2 regions of the Gryllotalpicola sp. genome follow, and region 1 is predicted to be linked to the other one. Evidence: predicted binding sites of a transcription regulator. Region 1 holds the regulator's gene; the other holds the start of a gene.
The links. Region 1 encodes LexA, which represses DNA repair genes until DNA is damaged. Its sites were predicted from a motif close to TCGAACANNTGTTCGA; they were not measured.

Region 1 (7,734 bases):
TGGTCGATCCAGATCAACGGGCTCACGAACACTTCCAGCCCTGGCACCTACACCTCGTCGATCACGACCAAGAACGGCTCTGCGGCCGTCGACTCGGGGACCACCCCCAGCCTCTCCTTCAGCTCGAGCGCCCTCGGCAACCCCACCTGGACCGCCTCCTCCACTGGGGTGGGCAGCGCCAACACCACCTATACCTACACCTTCGCCATCCAGGTCAACGCCACCATCGATGCCATCACCATGACCGTGCCCTCGGGCACCGCTGGCACGCCAGCCGTCGGCACGGTCACGCCCGCCGCCCTGAGCGGCGGCACGGTCAGCCTGGCCTTGAACACGCTCACCTACACTTTGGCCTCAGCGACATCGGTCGGCATCAACACCAACGTCTCGATCGCCATCACCGGTCTCACCAACACCTCGAGCGCCGGGGCCTACACCTCGACCATCACCATCAGCGACCAAGGCACCGCCATCGCCTCCGGCACCACCCCGTCGGTGACCTTCACCTCGACCGTGCTGACCGCGCTGTCCTGGTCGACCTCGGCCAACCACACCTCGGCGACCGGGGTCACCTACACCTACGGCTTCACCACGGCCTCCACGACCAACTTGAACCAGGTGACGACGACCGTTCCCAACGGGACCGCGGGAACCCCGGCGGTCGGGACGGTCACCCCGGCGGCCTTGGCGGGGGGGGCGGTGGCGCTGAGCGGCACCACCCTCACCTACACCTTCAGCGCCACCTACGTGACCTCGGGCACCGCCGTCTCCATCGCCCTCACTGGCCTCACCAACCCGACGACGCCAGGCACCTCGACCTCGGTCGTGGCGACCAAGAACTCCGGGGCGACCATCGACTCGGGGACGACCCCCTCGGTGACCTTCGTCGGCGGACCCCTCGGCTCGACGAGCTGGACCACCTCGTCCACCACCTCCGGAGCGAGCGCCTCCTACACCTACTAGTTCACCACGGCGTCCACCTCGCTCCTCACCTCGGTCACGATGTCCGTGCCGAGTGTCACCCAGGGGACGCCGACGATCGGCACGGTCACGCCGAGCTCGATCACGACGGGAGCCAGCGTCTCGCTGAGCGGGACGACCCTCACCTACTCCTTCTCCTCGACCTCGGTGGCCGCCGGGACCGACGTCTCGATCGCGCTCAGCGGACTGACCAACACCACGAACACCGGAGCCTTCGCCTCGCTCGTGACCACCTACAATGGGGCGAGCAGCATCGACAGCGGCACCTCGGAGTCGGTGACTTTTGTCGTGCCCACACCCCAGTCGCTCACCTTCGCGAACACGTGCAGCGTCGGATCGGGGACCTGCACGGCGAATGCCTCGGGGGGCACCGTGATCACCCTCGTCGCCCTGCCCGGTGGCTCCTTCACCACCTCGAGCGTGGTCCTCACGGTCCAGACCAATGCGACAGGCGGCTACCGGGTGCGGGTGAGTTCCTCCGCGCTCACGACCCTCGGCGGCTCGATGCTCGTCCAGGCCTCGACCTCGGGAGCGTCGTCTCGGCCGGTGAACGTCTTCTACGCCAGCGCCTCGCTCAGTGGATCGGGATCCTCAGGGGCGGCGCTCTGCACCCCCTACGGATCGGGCACGCCCTACGTCGGCTACTCGACGAGTTCGGTGACCAGTATCTGGAACGCCACGAACGGCACGGGGGCCGGATCGGACACGGTGACGCTGACCGACGCCGTCCAGGTGACGACGACCCAACCGGCGGGCATCTATACCGGCACCATCTTGTACCTGGTGGAGCCGGCCTTCACCGGGTCCTCGTCGTGCTGAGGTCCCGTCAAGGAGGACCCATCGATGCTTGACGGCAGGACCGAGATGTACGGCTCAGCGTGGGAGAGCAAGCTTCTCCGGTCTCGTCCATCCCCTGCGGTTCAATCGATCGTTGTTCCAGATTGACGGCCGTTGGCTATCCTGCCGAGGTGAAGAGGGGACGTTCAATCGGGAATGTCAAGCCGACCTGGAGCGGCATCGGGGAATGCCGGGATCCGAAGGGTGACCCCAAACCGGTCGTGCGAGGCGAGGAGTAGGAGCAGTCCGGTCAGATGGATAACCCGAACACGACTAACGACCGGCGCCCGCCTCTCTGCCAAGACGGTCCGCCACAGCAAGCCCGCGTTTCGTCAGGAGTACGTCGCCCCGCCCGGTCGACTAACCACATCAGCTAGATATCCTCCAAACGCATCCTCGGCTCGTCGAGCAGCAGCACATCAGGGTCGTGCACGAGCGCGCGCGCCAGGCTGAGGAGCTGCTTCTGGCCGCGGGACAGCACCCGGGTGCGCCGTCGGGCGAGGGGATCCAGTCGGACCAGCGAGATGAGCTCCTCCGCGCGAGCGCGGGACGTTCCGGGAGACATCCCGTACAGCCTCCCGGTCAGCGCCAGCGCCTCGGTGACGGTGAGGTTCGGCCAGGAGCCGAGAACGTCGGGCATCCAGCCGGTGACCCGGCGCACCGCATGCGGCGCGGCGATCGGGTCCAGGCCGTTGATGCGCAAGGATCCGTGATCCGGTACGAGGAGCGTGGCGAGCATGAGCAGCAGGGTCGTCTTGCCGGAGCCGTTGGGTCCGACGAGCGCGGTCACCTCGCCGGCTCGCGCTTCGAAGCTGATGTCGCGCACCGCCTGGACCGCGCCGAACGAGCGGGCCGCGGCGTGGACGACGATTCCGCGCTCTTCGCTCGGCATGGCTCGAAGCTAGCGCATCGCTCGTAACGCGGCGAAACCTTTCGGCGAATGCGCACGACGGCCCCGGCTACACTGGGGCTGTCCTCTGGTGCGAAAGCCGAGCCCGGCACCCGCGCTCCGCTTCACCGTTTAACCACCATGAGCACATCGGCCTCCTTTTCGTTCGAGCTGTACCCGCCGCGCAACGCGGCGGTCGCCGCGCGCATGCCGCAGACGGTCCAGCGCCTCGCGGCGGCCGGTCCGAACTTCATTTCGGTGACCTACGGAGCGGGAGGCTCGTCGCAGAGCGCCTCGCTCGACGTCCTCAAACTGCTGCTCGAGACGACGAGCGTGCCCGCCATGGCCCACCTCACGGCCGTCGGCTCGACGTATGCCGAGGCCGCCCGCGTCGTGCGCGAGTTCCTCGACGCGGGCGTGCGGTCCTTCCTCGCCATCCGCGGCGACGCACCCGACGGCACGGCGGCGGATGCCCCGCGCGGCGACTTCGCGACCGCCGCCGAGCTCGTGCAGCTCATCCACCGCGTGCAGGCCGAGCGCGCCCCCTACCGCGAGGTCGCCCTGCCCGGTTCGCCCGCGGTCGCCCTCGACGCCGACGGCCGCGAGAAGGTCGTCATCGCGGTCGCGGCGTTCCCGAACGGCCATCCCGAGTCGCGCACCATCGACCGCGACATCGACGCCCTGCTCGCGAAGCAGGCGGCGGGCGCGAACCTCGCCATCACGCAGCTCTTCTTCCACGCCGAGGACTACCTCTCCTTCGCCCAGAAGGCGAAGGAGGCCGGCGTCGAGTTCCCGATCCTGCCGGGCATCATGCCGGTGACGAGTCCCGCGCGCCTGAAGCGCATGCTCGAGCTCTCCGGCGAGGACCTGCCCAGCGAGCTCGCCATCGCGCTCGAGGTCGAGCCGACCGACGAGGGCCGCCGCGAGGTCGGCATCGAGTACGCCGCCTCGCTCGCGAGCCGGCTCGTCGCAGGCGGCGCCCCCGGAATCCACCTCTACACCTTCAACCAGGCCGCACCCGCGCTCGACGTGCTCGCGCGCGCCGGCCTCGTCGACTCCGCCACCACTGAAAAGGAACCAGCATGACCGCGACCAACGACTCCGCGTTCCCCGTCGGCACCGTTATCGGCTACCCGCGCATCGGCCGCCGCCGCGAGCTCAAGAAGGCCGTCGAGGCGTTCTGGAAGGGCTCGATCGACGCCGCCGAGCTCGAGGACCAGGCCAAGCGGCTTCGGGCCGCGACGCGCGAGCGCCTCGCCTCGCTCGGCCTGGGCGCGGCTGACAGCGCCATCCCGGAGTCGTTCTCGTATTACGACCAGGTGCTCGACGCTGCCGTCACCGTCGGCGCGGTGCCGACGCGGTTCGCGTCGCTGCAGGATGCCTCCGGCCGCGTCGACCTCGCCGGCTACTTCACCATCGCCCGCGGCGAGGGCGACAAGGCCCCCCTCGAGATGACGAAGTGGTTCGACTCGAACTACCACTACCTCGTGCCCGAGGTCGGCCCCGAGACGGTCTTCCGCCTCGCGAGCGACTACCTCGTGACGCAGTTCGAGGAGGCGAAGGCGGTCGGCTCTCTCACCCGCCCCGTCATCGTCGGCCCCGTCACCTTCCTCGCCCTCGCCAAGCCGTCCGACGACGCGCCTGAGGGGTTCCGCCCGCTGAGCCGCCTCGCCGACCTCGTGCCCGTCTACGCCGAACTGCTGCAGCGTCTCGCCGCGGCCGGCGCCGAGTGGGTGCAGCTCGACGAGCCGGCGCTCGTCAGCGAGTCGCTCGAGGATTCCCGGGCGGACGTGCTCGCCGCCGCGGCGTCGGCCTATAGCGCCGTCGGCGCCCTCGACGGCAGGCCGCAGCTCTTCGTCGCGGCTCCGTATGCGGCACTCGACGACGCGCTTCCCGTGCTTGCAGCGACCCAGGTCGAGGCGATCGGCCTCGACCTGGTGCGCGGTGCGATCCCCACCGGGCTCGATGCGGCAACGGCGGCCGCGCTGCGGGGCAAGACCCTGGTCGGCGGCGTCATCGACGGCCACAACATCTGGCGCGGCGACCTCGACGCGGCGTTCGGCGTGCTCGAGGCGCTGGCAGCGCTGTCGCCGAAGGTCGCGGCAGCCACCTCGACGTCGCTCCTCCACCTGCCGCACGACGTCGAGGACGAGCCGCACCTCGACGCTCGGCTGAAGAGCTGGCTCGCCTTCGCCGACCAGAAGGCGGCCCAGGTGGCCGTGCTCGCGAAGGGCCTTGTCGAGGGCCGGAACGCGATCCAGGCCGACCTCGACGCGGCATCCGCTGCCCTCGTCGACCGCCGGAGCGCGCCGGGCGTGCGCGACGGCGCCGTGCGTGCGCGCCTCGCCGCGCTCACGGAGGCCGACTTCAACCGCGGCGCCTACGAGGCGCGCCTGGCCGCCCAGGAGGCGAAGCTGCACCTGCCGCTGCTGCCGACGACGACGATCGGCTCCTTCCCGCAGACGGGCGACATCCGCAAGGAGCGCGCGCGGTTCCTCAAGGGCGAGATCGGCTGGGACGAGTACCAGCAGGCGATGCGCGAGGAGATCAAGCGCGTCGTCGACCTGCAGGAGGAGATCGGTCTCGACGTGCTGGTGCACGGGGAGCCGGAGCGCAACGACATGGTGCAGTACTTCGCCGAGAACCTCGACGGCTTCGCGGTGACCGAGAACGGCTGGGTGCAGTCCTACGGTTCGCGCGCCACCCGCCCGTCGATTCTCTGGGGCGACGTCTCGCGCCCCAAGCCCATCACCGTCGAGTGGTCGACGTACACCCAGTCCCTCACCGACAAGCCGGTCAAGGGCATGCTCACCGGGCCAGTGACGATCCTCGCCTGGTCGTTCATCCGCGACGACCAGCCGCTCGGCGAGACGGCCCGCCAGGTCGCGCTCGCCCTGCGCGATGAGATCCACGACCTCGAGGCGGCCGGCATCGGCGTCATCCAGGTCGACGAGCCGGCGCTGCGCGAGCTGCTGCCGCTGAAGAAGAGGGACCAGGCCGCCTACCTCGACTGGTCGGTGGGTTCGTTCCGCCTCGCCACCGCGGGCGTCGCGGACGAGACGCAGATCCACACCCACCTCTGCTACTCGGAGTTCGGCGTCATCATCGACGCCATCAGCAACCTCGACGCGGACGTCACCTCGATCGAGGCTGCCCGGTCGCGCATGGAGGTCGTGCACGACATCGAGACGAGCGGCTTCGCGCATGGAGTGGGCCCCGGCGTCTACGACATCCACTCGCCGCGCGTGCCGTCGGTGGCCGAGGTCACCGAACTGCTCGAGAAGGCCGTCGCCCACATCCCGACCCGCCAGGTGTGGGTGAATCCGGACTGCGGTCTCAAGACCCGCGGCTACGACGAGACCGTCGCCTCGCTGCGGAACATCATCGCGGCGACGAAGACCGTGCGCGCGGAGCTCGAGAAGGCCTAGCCGATCGGCTGTGAAGGGGGCGGGATTCCGAGGAATCCCGCCCCCTTCGCGCTGGAGACGACGAGCTACACCGAGCGCAGCACCGCGACGACCTTGCCCAGCACGACCGCCTCGTCGCCGAGGATCGGCTCGAAGGCGGTGTTGCGCGGCAGCAGCCAGGTGTGCCCGTCGCGCTGGCGGAAGACCTTGACGGTCGCTTCGCCGTCGAGCATCGCCGCGACGATCTCACCGTTCTCGGCGGTGTGCTGCTGGCGCACGACGACCCAGTCGCCGTCGCAGATGGCGGCGTCGATCATCGACTCGCCGACGACTTTGAGCATGAAGAGGTCGCCGCCTCCGACGAGCCGGCGGGGCAGCGGGAACACCTCGTCGATCTGCTGATCGGCGGTGATGGGGATGCCGGCGGCGATGCGCCCCACGAGCGGGACGAGCGTCGCGTCGCCGACGGGGATCTTGGAGTCGAAGTCCTCGGATTCCTGCGCGGGAGAGGGGGTGTCGATGAGGATCTCGAGGGCGCGCGGCCGGTTGGGGTCGCGGCGCAGATAACCGCTGAGCTCGAGCTGCTGGAGCTGGTGCGTGACGCTCGAGAGCGAGGCGAGCCCGACGGCGTCGCCGATCTCGCGCATGCTCGGCGGGTAGCCGCGGGCCGCCAGCGACTTCTTGATGACGTCGAGGATGGCGAGCTGTTTGTCGCTGAGGCTTGTGCGACGCCTCGTCTTGGGCTTGGTGTCGGTCACTGCGCTCCCTTACGGACTGAATGTCAGTGGTTCGTGTTTGCATTTTGACAGCAGAAGAAAACTAGCGAAGGAACCGCCGGTTTTCGCGGATGTGTTCGAGTGTGTTGCCGAAACACTCGAAAACATTCGCCTGACACTCAGTATTGCGCAAACCGAGAATCGAAATTATATTCTAGTCTAGGGTTTCCCATCGAATATCCGTTCCGAAGAAAATGACCAACCTGGAGGTAGCACAATGAGCACCATCGCAACAGGTGTGTACGCGCCTGCTCGAGGCGCAATGCCCGGCATGGTCGGTGTCCGCGAGGCGGTCGTGCGCAGCCGCCTGCGTCTGACCCGGCGCGGTCGTGCGGTGGTCGCCGCCGTCATCGTGACCCCCGTCATCGTCACGCTTGCTGTGCTCGGCCTGTCCGGCGGCAACGCGGCGGCGAGCACCGATCCGTCGAACGTCTCGTTCCAGCACGTCACCGTGCAGCAGGGCGAGTCCCTCTGGCAGATCGCCGAGACCATCGCCCCCGACGCCGACCCGCGCGTCGTCATCACCGCCATCGTCGACCTCAACCAGCTCGCGTCGGCGACGGTGTTCGCGGGCGAGAGCCTCGCCGTTCCCACGCAGTACTCGCACTGATCCGCCTTCTACGATTGACGGGTGACGACGCTCGACGACCTCCCTCTTCGAGATGACCTTCGCGGCCTCAAGCCCTACGGGGCGCCGCAGGCTCATCTGCGGGTCGAACTCAATGTCAACGAGAACACCCACGGCGTCCCCGCCGAGGTCCAGGTCGACATCCTGAACCGCCTCCGCGAGGCCGTCGCGAACGCGAACCGCTACCCCGACCGCGAGTTCACCGAACTGCGCGAG
Region 2 (7,734 bases), on a different contig from region 1:
GACGACCACCGCCTCGATCGCGGCCCGAGCGGCCGGCTGATAGGCGGCGACGCTCGCCTCTTCGGTGACCTCGAGCACGTCGAGGAGGTGGTGCGGGATGCCGCGCCGCTCGGCCACCGGAACCTTCGCAGTCCCGACGTCCATCCCCCGGTAGAGCTGCATCGCGTCGGCGCCGACGATCTCAGCCGCCGCCGCGCCACCCAGGGCTTCTGCGAGGGCGAGGGCGAACTCCGACTTTCCGGTGCCCGTCGCGCCCACGATCGCGACCAGCGGTGCGCCGGCACCTCGATTCCCAGACGGGCCCGCGGCGCTGCCCAACCGTCGGCGCTCCTAGCCGCGCAGCGTCGGCATGCCGATCGAGACCGGCCCGCCGGCGACGTCGTGCGAGTGCCCTGTCGGGATCTCGCACGCCTCCGCCTGCTCGCGGTCCCACGCGTCGCCGGCGCGGGTCCGGCGGATGCGCAGCGGGGTGCCGTCGGCGGAATCCGCGAGGAGATGGAACGGCGCGGCGTGCGTCACCTCGACGGTGACGACATCGCCGGGACGGGGCATCTCAGAGCCGGCGGGCACCTCGAAGTGGACGAGGCGGTTGTCTTCGGCGCGGCCGCTGAGGCGGCGGGTCTCGCCATCCTTCTTGCCCTCGCCGATGGCGACGAGCACCTCGACCGAGCGGCCGACCACCTTCCGGTTCTCCTCCAGCGCGATGCGGTCCTGCAGGATCGCGAGACGCTCATAGCGCTCCTGCACGACCTCCTTGGGCACCTGGTCCGCCATCGTCGCCGCCGGCGTGCCGGGCCGGATCGAGTACTGGAAGGTGAAGGCCGAGGCGAAACGCGCCTGCTCGACGACGCGCAGGGTGTCCTCGAAGTCCTCCTCGGTCTCACCGGGGAAGCCGACGATGATGTCAGTGCTGATCGCCGCGTTGGGGATCTTCGCGCGCACCCGGTCGAGGATGCCGAGGAACTTCTCGGACCGGTACGAGCGGCGCATCGCGCGCAGAATGCGATCCGAGCCGGACTGCAGCGGCATGTGGAGCTGCGGCATGACACTCGGAGTCTCGGCCATCGCGTCGAGGACGTCATCGGTGAACGCAGCAGGATGCGGGCTCGTGAAGCGGATGCGCTCCAACCCGTCGACCTGCCCGGCGGCGCGCAGCAGCTTGGCGAACGCCTGGCGGTCGCCGAACTCGACACCGTAGGAGTTGACGTTCTGGCCGAGGAGGGTGACCTCGATGGCGCCGTCGGCGACAATCGACCGGATCTCGGAGAGGACGTCGCCCGGGCGGCGGTCGCGTTCCTTCCCGCGCAAGCTGGGGACGATGCAGAAGGTGCAGGTGTTGTTGCAGCCGACCGAGATGCTCACCCAGCCGGCGTAGGTCGACTCCCGCTTGGTCGGCAGGGTCGACGGGAAGACCTCGAGGGATTCGAGGATCTCGATCTGCGCCTCGTGGTTGTGGCGGGCGCGCTCGAGCAGACTCGGAAGGGCGCCCATGTTGTGCGTGCCGAAGACGACGTCGACCCACGGCGCCCTCTCGAGGATGACGCTCTTGTCCTTCTGGGCGAGGCAGCCGCCGACCGCGATCTGCATGCCCTCGTGGCGACGCTTGACCGAGGCGAGGTGGCCGAGCGTGCCGTACAGCTTGTTGTCGGCGTTCTCGCGCACCGCGCAGGTGTTGATGACGACGATGTCGGCCTCTTCGCCGTCGGCCTTGACGTAGCCGGATGCCTCGAGCGAGCCGGCAAGGCGTTCGGAGTCGTGCACGTTCATCTGGCAGCCGAAAGTCCGCACCTCGTAGGTGCGTGCGCGCTCGGGAAGAACAGTGCTCATGACGAGCCCATTGTATTTCGAGAAACGCAGCCTACTGTCGGGTCCGCATCGCCTCTGAGACGGCATAGCGCACGGTGTCGGCCTCGTAGCCGCGGCGTTGGAGGTAGCCGATGAGCCGCCGCTTCGCGGCATCGTCCGCGACGGAACCCATCTGGCCGATGCGCTTGACGGCGAGTGCGGCAGCCCGCTCGCGCTCACCGTCAGGCAACCGATCGAAGGGCTGGCCCGGAATCGCCCAGCCGTCATCCGCCCGGCTGCCGGCGTCCGTCGGCAATGGCGCCCCGGTCGCAGCCGTACCTGCCGCAGGCCCCTCCTCGGAGGTGGGAACGGCCCACGGCAGGTACGTGACGTTGTCGCGCTCGGACACTAGGCCCCGCGGCGCTGCTGCAGCTTCTCGGTGATCTCGGCCACGGGCGCCTCTGCCTCGACGGCGGCGACCTCGACGGCGGCGACCTCGGGGGCGTTGGGATCCTTCACGACGCCGAGCTTGATGAGGAGCTTGCGCTCGATCTCGGCGGCGATGTCCGGGTTCTCGATGAGGAAGGAACGGGAATTCTCCTTCCCCTGGCCGAGCTGGTCGCCGTCGTAGGTGTACCAGGCGCCGGACTTCTTGACGATGCCATGGTCGACGCCGAAGTCGATCAGGCTGCCCTCGCGTGAGATGCCGGTGCCGAACAGGATGTCGAACTCGGCCTGTTTGAAGGGCGGGGCCATCTTGTTCTTGACGACTTTCACACGGGTGCGGTTGCCGACGGCGTCCGCCCCGTCCTTGAGGGTCTCGATGCGACGGATGTCGAGGCGGACCGAGGCGTAGAACTTCAGCGCCTTGCCGCCCGAGGTGGTCTCCGGACTGCCGAAGAACACGCCGATCTTCTCGCGAAGCTGGTTGATGAAGATCATCGTCGTGTTGGTCTGGTTGAGCGCGCCGGTGAGCTTGCGCAGCGCCTGGGACATGAGACGCGCCTGCAGCCCGACGTGGGCGTCGCCCATCTCGCCCTCGATCTCGGCGCGGGGCACGAGTGCAGCGACGGAGTCGATGACGATGACGTCGATGGAACCCGAGCGCACGAGCATGTCGGCGATCTCGAGCGCCTGCTCGCCGGTGTCGGGCTGCGATACGAGCAGGGAGTCGATGTCGACGCCGAGCTTCTTGGCGTACTCGGGGTCGAGGGCGTGCTCGGCGTCGATGAACGCTGCGATGCCGCCGGCGCGCTGCGCGTTGGCGATGGCGTGCAGCGTCAGCGTCGTCTTGCCCGAGGACTCAGGGCCGTAGATCTCGACGATGCGACCGCGGGGCAGACCGCCGACGCCGAGGGCGACGTCGAGCGCGATCGAGCCCGTCGGGATGACCTCGATAGGGGCGCGCTCATCGCTGCCGAGGCGCATGACGGAGCCTTTGCCGAACTGGCGGTCGATCTGGGCGAGAGCGGTTTCAAGAGCCTTATCGCGGTCGGCAGGAGTGGGCATTTCGTTATTCCCTTCGCAGGACTGCTGTGACGGCTAGACGCTACGTGCGGGGTACGACATCGATGCGCAGCGCCCGCGATACGAGTGTGAAACTCGGCCCGGACACTCGGTTGTGTGTGCCGAGTTGCCGGTACGCACAGCATACCGATATTCGAATTGGTGTTCGATCGCGATGCGGCGTGTCGTGACTAGCGCCGACGCGGTTCGGGCACCCCTGCGCCGTACCAGCGCGTCTTCGGAACGTCCATCGCAGCGCAGAGCGCGAGCCAGACATCCCGCGCCGGAGCGCCGGCTGCGAGAGCGGCCGACGCCGTCCGTCCGCCAAGCTGAGTCAGCACGAGATCGCGCACCAGCACTCGGCCGTAGGCCGCGCCGAACTCGTCGTCGACGGCGCGCTCGAACTCGGAGAGGCGCACCTACGCCTTCGAGAGGAGGCCCGCGTCGAAGCCCATCGCGAGGTCGTCGAGCGAGTCGGGCACGATGGAGTCGAACCCCTCGACGACGGCGATGCGATCGCCCACCTCGCGCATGATGACCGAGATCGGGATGTCGAGAGCATCGGCCACCGAGGCGAGGATCTCGCTCGAGGCCTCCTTCTGCCCGCGCTCCACCTCGGAGAGGTAGCCGAGCGCCACACTCGCCCGTGTCGCGACCTGGCGGAGGGTCTGACCCTTCTGCAGCCGGAAGTCCCGAAGCACGTCGCCGATTTCCTGACGAACCAGAATCATGGGGACCCTCCTCACCGTCCGACGGTTGCTTGAACTGTAATTCACGAATCCTTCGCGACTCATGTTAATTCGTAGAACTGTAACGCGACAGAAACCGTCGTATTCCATCAACGGCCTCCGACACGCTGCGAGCGCGGATCGCGGCCCTGTCCCCTTCGAGAAGCAGGGTCGTCACGTCCGCACTATCGGCCGTCGCATAACCGATGTACACCAGCCCGACCGGCTTCCCGTCCTGCTCGTCGGGACCGGCGACCCCGGTCGTCGCGATGCCGAGGTCGGCCGGGCGGGTGCCGACGGCGAGGCGCTCGCGGATACCGCGCGCGAGCGCGAGCGCGACATCCGGGTCGACCGGCCCGCGCTCGGCGAGCAGCGCGGCGTCGACGCCGGCCAGGGTGTGCTTGAGTTCGGTCGCGTAGACGACCGCTCCCCCGAGCACGACGCGGGAGGCGCCGGCCGGACGGGTGAGCTCCGCGGTGAGCGCACCGCCGGTGAGCGATTCGGCGACGGCGATCGTCAGGCCGCGCGCGGCGAGGTCCTCGAGCAACGCGGACGTCGCGTCAGGCATCCGGCCCGCTCCCGTGCGAGCGCGCGAGCCTCGCCGCGTTCCACGCGTAGTCGAGCCCGGAGAGAACGGTGAGCAGGAGGGCCAGACCCATGAGGACGAGGTCCGGCCAGAACGTGACGCCGGAGCCGAGCGTCTGGGTGAACGGCAGCAGCGCGGCCGAGATCGCGATCGCCTGGAGGAGCGTCTTCGCCTTGCCGCCCCGGGAGGCCGGAATGACCCCGCCGCGGATGACGGCGAAGCGGTAGACCGTGATGCCGACCTCGCGCACCGCGATGACGATCGCCACCCACCACGGCAGCTCGCCGAGGACACTGAGGCCGATGAGCGCGCCCAGGGTGAGCACCTTGTCGGCGATGGGGTCGAGCAGCTTGCCGAGCTCGGTGACCTGGTTGTTGCGCCGAGCGAGGTAGCCGTCGACGCCGTCGGTGGCGATGCCGACGATGAAGAGCCCGCCGGCCCACCAGCGCTCGCTCCCGCCCTGGCCGGCGTCGGCGAGCATCAGCCAGAGGAACGCCGGAGCGAAGAAGATCCGGACGACCGTGATCGCGTTGGGTGCGTTCCAGTTGGACGGCTTCGCCGCGGCCTCTGTCACGACACCAGGCTAGTCGCGACCCGTCAGGCCCCAGGCGTCCTCGTCGGATTCGGGCTCGACCTCGTCCAGGCCCGCGTACTGGGCGGCGACGGGGTCGGGCGCGGAGTCTTCGCCACGGAGCCGGGCCATCACATCGGCCAACTGGTCGGGGCTCACCAGCACGTCGCGGGCCTTCGAGCCCTCCGACGGGCCGACGATCTCGCGCGATTCGAGGAGGTCCATGAGGCGGCCCGCCTTCGCGAAGCCGACGCGCAGCTTGCGCTGCAGCATCGACGTCGAACCGAACTGGGTCGACACCACGAGCTCTGCCGCTGCCAGAAGCAGCTCGAGGTCGTCGCCGATGTCACTGTCGATCTCGCGCCGCTCGGTCGGGGCGGCGACGTCCTGCCGGTAGTCGGGGCGCGCCTGCTGCTTGACGTGCGCGACGACCCTGTTGATCTCGGCCTCGCTCACCCAGGCCCCCTGCACGCGCACGGCCTTCGCCGCCCCCATGGGCAGGAAGAGCCCGTCGCCCTGGCCGACGAGCTTGTCGGCACCGGGCTGGTCGAGGATGACGCGGGAATCCGTCACCGAGGTCACCGCGAACGCCAGCCGCGACGGCACGTTCGCCTTGATCAATCCCGTCACGACGTCGACCGACGGGCGCTGCGTCGCCAGGACCAGGTGGATGCCGGAGGCGCGCGCGAGCTGCGTGATGCGGACGATCGAGTCCTCGACGTCGCGCGGAGCGACCATCATGAGGTCGGCGAGCTCGTCGACGACGATGAGCAGATACGGGTACGGCTTGAGCACGCGCTCGCTGCCGGCCGGAAGCTGCAGCTCGCCCGAGACGACCGCCTTGTTGAAGTCGTCGATGTGGCGGAATCCGAAACTGGCGAGGTCGTCGTACCGCATGTCCATCTCCTTGACGACCCACTGCAGCGCCTCGGCCGCCTTCTTGGGGCTCGTGATGATGGGCGTGATGAGATGCGGGACGCCGGCGTAGTTCGACAGCTCGACGCGCTTCGGGTCGATGAGGACCATGCGCACCTCGCTCGGCTTCGCGCGCATGAGCAGCGAGGTGATCATCGAGTTGATGAACGACGACTTGCCCGAGCCGGTGGAGCCGGCGACGAGGAGGTGCGGCATCTTCGCGAGGTTGGCGACGACGAATCCGCCGCCGACGTCCTTGCCCACACCGATGGTCATGGGATGCGTGCTCGACACCGCGGCCTGCGAGCGCAGCACGTCGCCGAGCGACACGATCTCGCGATCGGCGTTGGGGATCTCGACGCCGATCGCGCTCTTGCCCGGGATCGGCGAGAGAATGCGCACCTCGTTGGAGGCGACCGCGTAGGAGAGGTTCTTCGAGAGCGCGGTCACGCGCTCCACCTTGACGCCAGGGCCGAGCTCGATCTCGTACTGCGTCACGGTCGGCCCGCGCGAGAACCCGGTGACTCTCGCATCGACACCGAACTGGTCGAGGACGCCGGTGATAGCGCGCACGATCTCGTCGTTGGCACCGGAGCGCGCCGTGACCGGCGTTCCGGCGACGAGGGTGGATGCCGCGGGGAGCCGGTACGGCGCAGGCGCCACGGGCGGCCTGATGACGGGGGCCGGCGCCGACGAGCCTGCGTCGGCGATGCCATCGGCGGGCAGGATGACGTCGGTCGCGTTGTCGGAGCGCAGGCCGCGCTCGCCGACCTCGCCAGTGAAGTGCCTGACGGCGAGCTCGGCGGCCTGGAGGTCCTCGATGACCTCGGCGGGAGCCGCAAAGCCGACGACCGGAACGGAGGTCGCGGGCGCGATCGGCGAGTCGAAGCCGCCGGTGTGGGAGTCGCCGAAGACCGCGGTGAGCGCGTCCGGCGCAGCACCGAACTGCGGGTCCTGCTCGCGGCCGCTCGTGTTGCGGCGCCACCAGGGCAGCTGGCCGCTGGTCGAACCATCCGGGATCTCGCCGGTCTGGTCGGCGTCGAACAGCGACTCCAGTCCGACGAGCTCGGTGGGAACCGGCCTGCCCTTGAGCGCCTTGCCGCGCTTCGCCTCGTACTGCTCCTCGCTCGGCACGCGGGCACCGAAGAGGAATCCGTAGAGTTCCCGCAGGCGCCGCGCGATGCGATTCGGCGGCGTCTTCGTCACGATGAGGATGCTCATGACGAGCAGCGCGATGACGAGGGCGCACGCGCCGACGGATGTCGTCAGGACGATGAGCGGCTGGCCGAGCATCCAGCCGAGGACGCCGCCGCTTCCGGCGAGCGTCTCCATGCCGGAGGCGGGCTGCGGCTGGCCGCCGACGACGTGGCACAGTGCGGAGATCGCGACGAGGCCGATGACGCCGCCGATGCCGATGCGCGTGTTGTCGTGCACGGAGGACGGATGGCGGAACAGCCAGACGGCGAAGACGAGGAAGACCACGGGCAGCCCGAACGCGACGCGGCCGAAGAGGCCGCCGAAGGTCCACGCCTCGAGTACTCGGGCGGTGCGGTCGTTGATGAGGAACCACTCGACGACTGCGCCCGCGACCGCGAGCAGCACGAGGAAGAACGGCACCCCGTCGCGGCGGTCCTCCTTCGCGA

Region 2: a site for LexA is predicted at 3,446-3,461, ahead of recA (recombinase RecA). Genes of this name have one in related genera too.

What each region holds. Positions count from the first base shown of each region.
Region 1 is NZ_DAIEII010000051.1:29,243-36,976, reverse strand. Features, by position in the region: partial or broken gene M7D61_RS06210 (hypothetical protein) at 1-963, shown strand, start outside; gene M7D61_RS06205 (hypothetical protein) at 1,003-1,800, shown strand; partial or broken gene M7D61_RS06200 (ABC transporter ATP-binding protein) at 2,216-2,710, opposite strand; gene M7D61_RS06195 (methylenetetrahydrofolate reductase) at 2,849-3,793, shown strand; gene metE (5-methyltetrahydropteroyltriglutamate--homocysteine S-methyltransferase) at 3,790-6,135, shown strand; gene lexA (transcriptional repressor LexA) at 6,201-6,872, opposite strand; gene M7D61_RS06180 (LysM peptidoglycan-binding domain-containing protein) at 7,108-7,500, shown strand; gene M7D61_RS06175 (histidinol-phosphate transaminase) at 7,522-7,734, shown strand, end outside.
Region 2 is NZ_DAIEII010000005.1:7,377-15,110, forward strand. Features, by position in the region: gene miaA (tRNA (adenosine(37)-N6)-dimethylallyltransferase MiaA) at 1-318, opposite strand, end outside; gene miaB (tRNA (N6-isopentenyl adenosine(37)-C2)-methylthiotransferase MiaB) at 331-1,827, opposite strand; gene M7D61_RS00415 (RecX family transcriptional regulator) at 1,859-2,194, opposite strand; gene recA (recombinase RecA) at 2,194-3,294, opposite strand; gene M7D61_RS00425 (DUF3046 domain-containing protein) at 3,483-3,710, opposite strand; gene M7D61_RS00430 (helix-turn-helix transcriptional regulator) at 3,711-4,022, opposite strand; gene M7D61_RS00435 (nicotinamide-nucleotide amidohydrolase family protein) at 4,087-4,587, opposite strand; gene pgsA (CDP-diacylglycerol--glycerol-3-phosphate 3-phosphatidyltransferase) at 4,580-5,179, opposite strand; gene M7D61_RS00445 (DNA translocase FtsK) at 5,189-7,734, opposite strand, start outside.